DNA from 3 places in the Anoxybacillus sp. B2M1 genome. Region 2 is predicted to be linked to each of the others. Evidence: predicted binding sites of a transcription regulator. Region 2 holds the regulator's gene; each other region holds the start of a gene.
What was found. Region 2 encodes LexA, which represses DNA repair genes until DNA is damaged. Its sites were predicted from a motif close to CGAACATATGTTCG; they were not measured.
Positions count from the first base shown of each region.

Region 1: the regulator LexA is predicted to act here: its motif matches at 2,007-2,020, upstream of ruvA (Holliday junction branch migration protein RuvA).
Region 3: the regulator LexA is predicted to act here: its motif matches at 2,084-2,097, upstream of GFC28_RS14600 (DNA endonuclease).

Region 1 is NZ_CP015435.1:3,575,879-3,579,163, reverse strand. Features, by position in the region: gene queA (tRNA preQ1(34) S-adenosylmethionine ribosyltransferase-isomerase QueA) at 1-106, opposite strand, end outside; gene GFC28_RS17355 (DUF2905 domain-containing protein) at 131-337, opposite strand; gene ruvB (Holliday junction branch migration DNA helicase RuvB) at 334-1,335, opposite strand; gene ruvA (Holliday junction branch migration protein RuvA) at 1,348-1,947, opposite strand; gene GFC28_RS17340 (intercompartmental signaling factor BofC) at 2,062-2,544, opposite strand; gene GFC28_RS17335 (DUF3231 family protein) at 2,869-3,285, opposite strand, start outside.
Region 2 is NZ_CP015435.1:1,101,947-1,105,231, forward strand. Features, by position in the region: gene tkt (transketolase) at 1-107, opposite strand, end outside; gene GFC28_RS05275 (DUF896 domain-containing protein) at 231-461, opposite strand; gene GFC28_RS05280 (YneB family resolvase-like protein) at 529-1,179, opposite strand; gene yneA (cell division suppressor protein YneA) at 1,196-1,495, opposite strand; gene lexA (transcriptional repressor LexA) at 1,644-2,267, shown strand.
Region 3 is NZ_CP015435.1:3,004,461-3,007,745, reverse strand. Features, by position in the region: gene GFC28_RS14605 (motility associated factor glycosyltransferase family protein) at 1-1,664, opposite strand, end outside; gene GFC28_RS14600 (DNA endonuclease) at 2,136-2,990, shown strand.

The DNA.
Region 1 (3,285 bases), 1.3 Mb from region 2:
CTGTATTTTTATTGAGCATAAGCAATCTCGATGCTTCTCGGTTCGCAAGCGGTGTTTGTGCAATTAATTCCTCCGGTAAATGAAAATCAAATAAATCTATTTTCATCGCGTTCACCCATTTCTATTGTTGTTAACGAAATCGACCGATAAAATAAAACACAAGCGAAAGCACTACACTTAAAATAATAGAAGTCACAACTGGAAAGTAAAATGTTGTATTCCCCTTTTGGATGACAATATCGCCAGGAAGCCTGCCCAGCTTAATAAATTGCATCAGAAACCCCACAACAATCAAAATGGCTCCGATCATCATGATCATTTTAGGAAGACTGCTCATGATTTTGGCACCTCCATTCCAAAATGCTCATAGGCGCGATGAGTGACGATGCGCCCGCGAGGAGTCCGCTGCAAAAAGCCGATTTGCAGCAAATACGGCTCATATACATCTTCAATTGTTTGCGCTTCTTCACCAATGGTGGCCGCAAGCGTATCTACACCGACAGGACCTCCGCGAAATTTTTCCATCATCGCTCTTAATAATTTATGATCAATATGATCCAATCCTAAACGGTCAACTTGCAGCAACTCCAGCGCTTCTGTTGATAAGGCATGTGTAATCACTCCGTTGCCTTTTACTTGGGCAAAATCTCTGACTCTGCGCAACAAGCGATTGGCAATGCGCGGAGTGCCGCGCGAACAACGCGCGATCTCAACAGCAGCCGCCTCGTCAATCCTAACTTCCAGAATATCTGCTGTTCGTTTGATAATTTGCGCAAGCTGCTCCGGCTCATAATATTCCAGCCGACTGAGCACACCAAAGCGATCCCGGAGCGGTGCAGAAAGAGCACCAGCTCGTGTCGTTGCGCCCACAAGCGTGAATGGCGGCAAGTCAATACGCACCGAACGAGCCGTTTGTCCTTTGCCAATAACGATATCTAGGCAGTAATCCTCCATAGCTGGATACAGCACTTCTTCAATCGAGCGGTGAAGGCGATGAATTTCATCGATAAATAATACATCTCCAGGTTGAAGAGAAGTTAAGATCGCCGCCAGGTCTCCGGGGCGTTCGACCGCCGGTCCAGTGGTGGTGCGCAAGTTCCCCCCCATTTCGTTTGCGATAATGGCGGCCAGCGTTGTTTTTCCAAGTCCGGGCGGTCCGTATAAAAGCACATGATCCAACGTTTCGCCACGCAGCTTTGCCGCTTCAATAAAAACTTGTAAATTTTCTTTTACTTTCTCTTGTCCGATATATTCCTGCAAGCGTTGCGGGCGGAGGCTGTATTCAAGCGATACATCCTCGCTGGAGGCATCGCTGGCAACAAGACGCTCTTCCATCGTCCTTCCCTCCTATTTTAATAGTAATTGCAGCGCTCGCTTCACATATTGATCGGTAGACATCGGTTCCTTTTTTAGAGCAGGCGCCACCTTTTGAATTTCACGATCTGCATAGCCGAGAGCCTTTAGCACTTCAAGCGCCTCGTCAAAGGCATTCTCCTGCTTTTCATCCTCCCAGCTTGTAAATAAGTCGTTCGTCGCTCCTAGAATGACTCCCTGCAGTTTCCCTTTTAAATCAAGAATCATTTGTCGCGCTGTTTTTTTGCCGATGGTCGGAAATTTGCACAAAAAGGCTTCGTTTTCCTCTTCAATCGCCTGCACGAGCTGACGTACATCTCCTGAGGCTAAAATAGCAAGCCCTCCTTTCGGGCCAATGCCGGAAACTTGAAGCAGTTTCGCAAATAGCGTTCGTTCTTCGCGCGTCCGAAACCCATAAAGAGCCATGAGGTCTTCGCGCACATATTGATATGTATAGACCGTCACGATTGTATCATGACTGGGCCGAAACGAAAATGGGTTTGGCGTGAAAATTTGATAGCCAACTCCGGCCGTTTCAATGACAATATATTCTGGACAAACATACTCAATGTATCCGCGAACAAACTCAATCAACGTTTTTCCCCTTCCCTTATCCGTACTGTTTCTCATTGTACCATATGATAATAAAAAAACGAATGTATATTCCTCTTTTGCAAAACAAAAAGACTTATCGTCTGGATAAGTCTTTTACTGAGTAACGGCAAATGGCCGATAGGCTTCAATGACCTCTTTATAACGATCTTTCGAAATCACGCGAATACCTTTTTTCAGCCGTTCTTGTTGATGGCTTTCTAGCTTTTTTATATCGAGCTGGAAAAACGATTGAATCACGCGTGATGATTTTCCTGGCTTGCCTTCAAAAATAGATAAAGTTCCATCCTTTGTTAAGCCAAAATATCCATTCGCTTTTGACAAAGGTGAAATATCTTGAACCATTTTCTGGAACACAATTTGTTCATCATCAAGATTGACAAGCTGCCAGCCTTCATACTTTTTCCATATATCCTTCATCGATGTAATCGTTTCTTGTTTAATTTCTTCACTCACTTCTCCGTCCACGTATATTCGTTCTAACAAAATCGTCATTTGAGTGGCCGGCGCTTTAGCGAAGGCAGCTGAGGAACTTATAAATGAAATCGCGATAGCCAAGCAAGCCATCAAAAGCTTCATTGTCTTCCCCTCTTTCTCGGTAAATAATGAAAGCTATTTATAGTTTCACCTTTTAAGAAAATTTTATCCATAAAAAACACTCACTCAAGAAGTGAGTGTCCGGTTGTAGACAAAGTCAAAAATGAGATTTGTCTACAACCATTCTCATCCTCTATTTATGGTGTTCCACATCAGCCTAAGCGGAAAACGCCCGGCAGACAAGAAACGCAGCCGAACAAAGACAAAAATCGAACAAAAGAAATTCATGAGCAGACGAATGCGGCCAGTGACGCAGGATGAAAGCATTTAACAACGGTCTGACACTCACTCAAGAAATCAGTGTTTTTATTTCGACTCCACTACAAGCCGTTCGCGATCAAGGAAGTGAGGCGGTTGTTCAAGCCATCCGCGCTCAATCATTAAATTCACTCCATCCTCCGCATAGGCTCCCGCTTTCGCGATAAAAGAAGCGTAGAGAGCCGCTACATCTCTTCTCAATGAGAGCGCCATGGCCTGTCCATACATACCAACCCCGAGCCCTGATAAGGAATTGACTAAAAACAGCATTAATCGCTCTGAGTATGGCGCAACTGTTGATTCATTGACGACTGTGTCCCATGTCATCGAAGCTGGAATATTGTCTTCCTGTAGCACCTCAAAAATGGAGGTCATGATCTCACTGCATACTTTTTGTCCTCTTAAAAAGAAGCTGCGAATTTCAGGATCCCTCGCTACTTGCGCAAATCCGATTAGCGTAGCCTT
Region 2 (3,285 bases):
GCAGCGCCCATCGGCATGCCTGGATGCCCGGAATTCGCTTTTTCAATTGCATCAATCGACAACGTTCGGATTGTCGTGATGGCCAATTGATCAATCGTTTGTGCCATTTTTTGCTCATCCTTTCGTTTCGTAGCGTTTTATCCATTTCTATCATATAGAAAGTAAGAAAAAATGTACAACGTTTCTTCAAAAAATCAAGAATCTTTGACTGATGAGAATGCTTCCTTCTCTTAATGCAACCGATTTTTTTGACTTTCCTTCAATTTTTTGGGCGTCACATCTTTTCCATTTGGATCAATAATTTTTACAGAATGCAGAGTATCCGTTACCGCTTGGCGAAATGCTTGAAGATACTCCTTGCGAAGCTGCTCTTGCTCTTTTTTCTCCGCTTCTGTCAACCCGCTTGTCTTTGCCTTTTTCGCTAATTCATTAATGCGAGCGATTTTTTGTTTTGAGATCATCGTTTCATTCCACCTATTTCGAAAAATATTATGCCCCCATCTTACTAGAGAAATGGATCCTTGACAACTATGTTGACTGACTTTTCCGCTCATATTCCTGATAGCGGCGATGGACAGTCGCTTTCGACACATCATATCCAAATCCGCGCAAAGTCGCCGCAATTTCAGCAAAGGTCAGTCCGTTCCTGCGCAGACGGATAATCTCTTCAATTGGTAGCTCAAGGCGATCTCTTCCGGCATGTTCACCTATATTTTTCAAATTTCGTTCTGGCCGATATCCACGTTCAACGGCTTTTTGCATCCCGCGCTTGATTTTTAAGTTATGTATTTTGCGCTGATACTCCTCTACGATGCTGAGGATACTTAGTACCATGGAATCAGCTTCTGATAGCTGTAGTTCTCCATGATGGCACACCGTATACAGCTTGGCTCCTTCTTTTTGAATACAATGCAATAAGGCAATTCTTGCATTTCCTCGTCCAAGCCTCGTTTCATCTTGGATGAGAACGGCTTCGATTTTATCCTCTTTCAGCGCTTCTAAAAGCTCCAGTATCCCGTCTCGCTCAATCTCATAACCGCTTGCCCGCTCTTCAATGACCTTAACGACTTGAAAACGATATGTTTCGGCGAGCTGCTCAAGCTCCTCCTTCTGCCGTTGCAGTGATGTTTCTTGTTCCTCTTTGTTTGTGCTCACCCGACAATAAATAATCGCTTTCATTCCATCATCTCCATTATTATTTACTGACGACTAGCTTCTTTTCTGCCTTTGATTTTAACACGGGAATCACTAGCTTTTCACCCGCAGCAATTTTTTCATTTGGCAAATGGTTTACATTCATTACCCATTCAATAAATTCTTTCGTTGAAAGCTGATGTGAAGATCTGTATTCATTGGCTATTCCCCAAAGCGTATCTCCGGATTCTACCGTAATTTTTAAATATTTCTCCTTTTGAATCGGATGGCTCGCATACACGAAACCCGATAGTAGCATAAACACCAAGCATGAAAACACGAGATAATGAGTAACTTTCATCTTCTCCCACCTCTTAGAATGTTTGTTCGCTTTTTTACCTATTATATTAAGAACATTCGTTTGCGTCAACCATTTTCTCGAACTTATGTTTGTTTTTTTGTTCTCCTCGTGTTATAATAAAAAAAACGATGGGTAAGAGGTGTGAAACATGACCAAACTGTCGAAACGCCAACAGCAAATTCTCGATTTCATCAAAAAAGAAGTAAAAACTAAAGGGTATCCTCCTTCCGTTCGTGAGATTGGCGAAGCGGTTGGACTTGCCTCTAGCTCAACGGTGCATGGACATTTAGCTCGGCTTGAAAGCAAAGGATACATCCGCCGTGATCCAACTAAACCTCGCGCGATTGAAATATTAGATCCGGATTTTGCCTCATTCATGCGGCCGAGCAATGTGATCAATGTTCCGGTCATCGGAAAGGTAACGGCAGGGCAACCAATAACCGCTATCGAAAATGTGGAGGACTATTTTCCGCTCCCAGAACGCTTCGTTTCTGCAGAGGACCATGTTTTTATGCTTGAAATAATGGGCGATAGTATGATTGAGGCAGGCATTTTAGACGGAGATTTTGTCATTGTTCGTCAGCAGCAGTCAGCTAATAACGGAGATATTGTCGTTGCTATGACGGAAGAAAACGAAGCAACCGTCAAGCGCTTTTTTAAAGAACAAGGCCACATTCGCCTACAGCCAGAAAACCCTCATATGGAGCCTATTATCGTCAACGATGTTACGATTCTCGGGAAAGTGATCGGCGTATATCGCATGATTCAATAACAAACAAGGGTAGATAAAGTGAAATTCACCTTATCTACCCTTGTTTTAAGTAGCGATCATTATTCGATCATTGTTAAAATCCGCTAGGTTCTCTTATTTGTCTATATGGATGGAAGCGACATCATTTTGTGCAATTCATTTGAGCGGTACATTTTTGCCCATTTTAAGACGGATGCTGCATAAAGACAGGAACGAACAGCAAATCATTTCTCTACATCATAATCCGTATCGTTCTTGACAGATAAAATGATAGTGACTAACGTTGTAACTGTAGAGACTACAGCTGCTATGACCGAGGCAAGTCACGGACTTGTCTCGAACCGGCGAAAAACAAATTCTGCTTTTGAATGGGGCGTCTATTCCATCTTTTCGTTGGATTTCGATCATTCGCAAATGGACCCAATGCCGAAACCATTCAGCACTTATATACAGGATGAATCGTAATTCCTTTAAACCTCATCGAACTTCTTTCCTAGTTTTTCTCTTTAAATGAGACTATTCCCTTAGGGTATATGGCTAATAATCTAAATTCAAGGAAAGCATTTCTTTTTCTTGTTCTTTTTTGATTCCTCATCACCATAATCATGCGAATCCATATCTCTGCATATCATTTACATAACATCAAAAAAGGAGGGCATCAGGCCATGTTATCTATTGAATTTTTCGCATGGACACTATCTGCTATCTTAGGAATCGGATTTATTATTTCTCTTATAGCTGTATCCAGAAAACCGAAAAACATGACTGAGATGGAGCGACAAAGGCCTGAACCCAAGAACACAGAACCATAAAATAGAGTTTGTTCAGACCTTCATCGCGCGGATACATGACGAGAAGAAAGAGAAGGCAAGCCTGTGGACTTGCCTTCTAACCGTGGTACAGATACTATTGGTTCAATCGTTAAGTTTTATTTATATCGTGCTTTGCCGACAGGATGAAAACTACAGACCGAAATCAAGTCTATGAATCATCATCGCTTTTTTTCAGTAGAATGTCCTATTATTATTCTATTGTTTTG
Region 3 (3,285 bases), 1.9 Mb from region 2:
TCCTTTAAACGCGAATATAAATCCAGAGAACGAGTATAAACTCGTTGATATACTTCTTTCTTCGTCTCATTCTCTCCCGGAAGGTAATTATTAAATGTATCTAAAATAATAGGTTGAGCAATTAATGACATCATTCCCTCTGCAAAAATCGGTTTTAACTGTTCATCAATTTTATCTAGCTTCTTTAAAATTTTAGCATCAAACACTGTATCAAAAACATTTCTTTTTAACAACAGGACTGCCTCGTCAACAAGACATTTTACCTTATCATGTAGTTTTATTTCATCTTCAATTCTCATTAAAAACTCTTGCCATTCTGGAATATCTTTATGCGGATATGAATCCATATCAAATATAGGTACATTTTTGCTTGTATCTACATATCTGTCGCAAAACTCTTGAAATGAAATTTGTTGATATCCGTCCAGTTTAACTCCGCCTTCTGTTGAATTATAGATCCTTTCAGGCTGTGGGAAAGTTTGAAGTAATTTTTCGAAATTGTGTTTCATTGTGAAGAAAGCATAATCAGTTAATACTTGGCCACCATCATATCCTTCTGTATAAAACACTCCTCTTTCTTTAATATAAGCTTCATCAATTTTTCTGAAGTTTTTATTATGTTCCGCATGTGTTTTGTTATCTGTATAAGCCAAATCTTGACCAATAAGAGCAACAGGTCCCGAAGAAATCATATAAGCTATACTTAACGCAAAAGCAGCTACAGAAGCTCCTCCTAAAATACCTGATACTTCTTGATTTAATAATTTTTTTGCGTAGAGTTCTAAAGTTTGATGAACGCTTGAAACAAAAAAGAACGATCTCTGATTTAATTTCTCCAAAATTTTCTCATGATGTGATAAAGAATAAATTATTTTCGTTTTTTTAAATTCTATCGATTCAAAGTGTTTATAGTTATTTATGTGGCCATCTATTGTTACAACAAAATCAGGTTCAATATTATGTTTAAGAAGCGTATTGATAGTAGAGCCTGACGAAATTAAAAGTACGTGATTCCTTACTTTTTTCAGCAACAAGATTTGTTTGGTTAATGACGGACCACCAGAAGCCACTACCACTGGAGCATTGAAATATCCTTTTAACTCTTTCAAAGGAATGTCATCAAAAGCATAAAATAAATTTAAAATAAAATTTCTCTGCCATTCCTTCGAAAATTTTCTAATAGTGTTTTCGTTTACTTTTTGTACGTATATTAAATCTTTGATTATGCTTAATACTTTTTTATACTCATTTGGAAACAGTCTATCATAATTAGGCGAACAAATAACTTGTACTCGATAGTTAAACCGCTCCATTAAAAGCGTGTCACACAACTGTTGAAAGTTATCTACATGTTTTAGCCCTATCATCGCTGTCTGCTTTAACTCACTATTCATTTGTTCTTCCATCAGTTGATCTAATGGTTCAATCACGATTAAAAACTCATCTTCACTCATTTTTTCACTTAAAGCTTTTGCAATATGCCCCGACCCAATACCAAATAAAATATGCAAATGATGCTTTTTGTAATGCTGGTCGGCAAATCGGGCAGCTTCGCGTATCGGGTCATATTTGCTGTGCAAATAATAATTGTTTATCCTATGAATGCGATGCCCGCTCTTGGCGATTTCCTCTATAATTGAATACTCTTTCATCCCATTGTTCATAAATTAGCACCTCAATTATAATATCGGCCATTTATCCCCTTTTGTTAATACATCATCGCCCAATCGCTAGAATTTAACTGACGCCTATTGACATTCTTTCGATAATATAAGAGCCGCTTTTATTCCAAACGATTTTCATCCATGTGAACCGCTATAGCCACATCCAACTTTCTCTTGTAAACCTAAGCCCGTGTTGTTAATTATAGAGGCGCCCCATACATCAACCAATAGTATAAAAATTATTATTTGTCGAAAATGATACCTATATTGAATAAAAACTCTAAACGACTTCATGATCATATGATTTTACACATTTGAATGCGAATGATGATACAAGATGCAACTTCTGCTCCTATATGACCACCGCGTCTCCACTTACTGCTATAAATTTATAAAGATAAACGATGGAAATAAAGAGGCGAACATATGTTATAATACATAAAAACACGCTCGTTGGAAGGGAAGATCTCAATGAAAGATTTCCTACAATTAACGCCTATACAACAAAACATATTAGTCGCAAGCATTATGGGAGATGGAGAAATCACCAAAATTTATCGGAACAGCCGAAGAAAAAATCATAGCTATCGTGAACATTTTGGAATCCAGCAAGAAGAATATCGAAAATGGAAAATATCGTTTTTCAATGAATTTCTTTATATTACTCCTAAAAGCCAATGCGTCCGTTCCCGTTCTATGCCACTATTTACATCTCTGTACCCGCATTTTTATCGGGAGGATGGTACAAAACAGATACCGCTTTCCTTACTTTCGTACTGTACTTTACCTCATTTTCTTGCCGTATTATATATGGATGATGGTTCGCTTTGTATTTCTTCTCGGGTAAACAAGCGAAAAAAACGCATTTATCTTACCCCTCACATTTACTTGTATTTGCAATGTTATTCACACAATGAACTGCAACAATTGCAGCGGCATATTCTTAAACACTTCCATATCGCTTTCCAACTAAGCCAACGTAAAGATGGACAAGGTATGATTTTAAAAACAACGTGTGTAAAAGATACATTTCTATTCTTACATATTATTTTCAACGTAACAAACACTTGTCCATCCATGCATTACAAAACCAATTGGAATGAGCGGCTAAAATTAGAAAGTATGAAATGGAAGCATAAATATCCGAACTTTGACATTGTAGTTAGCAGCTCCGAACGCTACAAACCCTACTCCTCTGAAGAAATAAAACTAATCAAACAGATGAAACAGAACGGGATGAGCATTAAAGAAATTGCCAGCGCCCTGCAAAGAAGTTACTGGTCCATTGTCTATAAATGGAGAGAAATACAAAGGTACGATATATAAATATTAAAAAGGCCTTAGAAACAATTCTAAGGCCCATCGCTGTTTGCAAATTAACGGAGCAATTGCAATACTCCTTGTGGTTGTTGGTTGGCTTGCCATGCCTCAACGTCTTTCGACCGTTGTGTAGACTATCTCTTCACCCGCCAGCTAATCGCTAGTGAGGGGCCGGGCACTTCGGTTCGGCATCCGCCTCCCCTACGGACCTCATCACCATAGCCAATGGCCTTAGGTGGTACGCCCTAGTCGTTGAACCTTCTCCACTCTTTCGAGACAGGAGCTTGGCTGCTGATTGCCC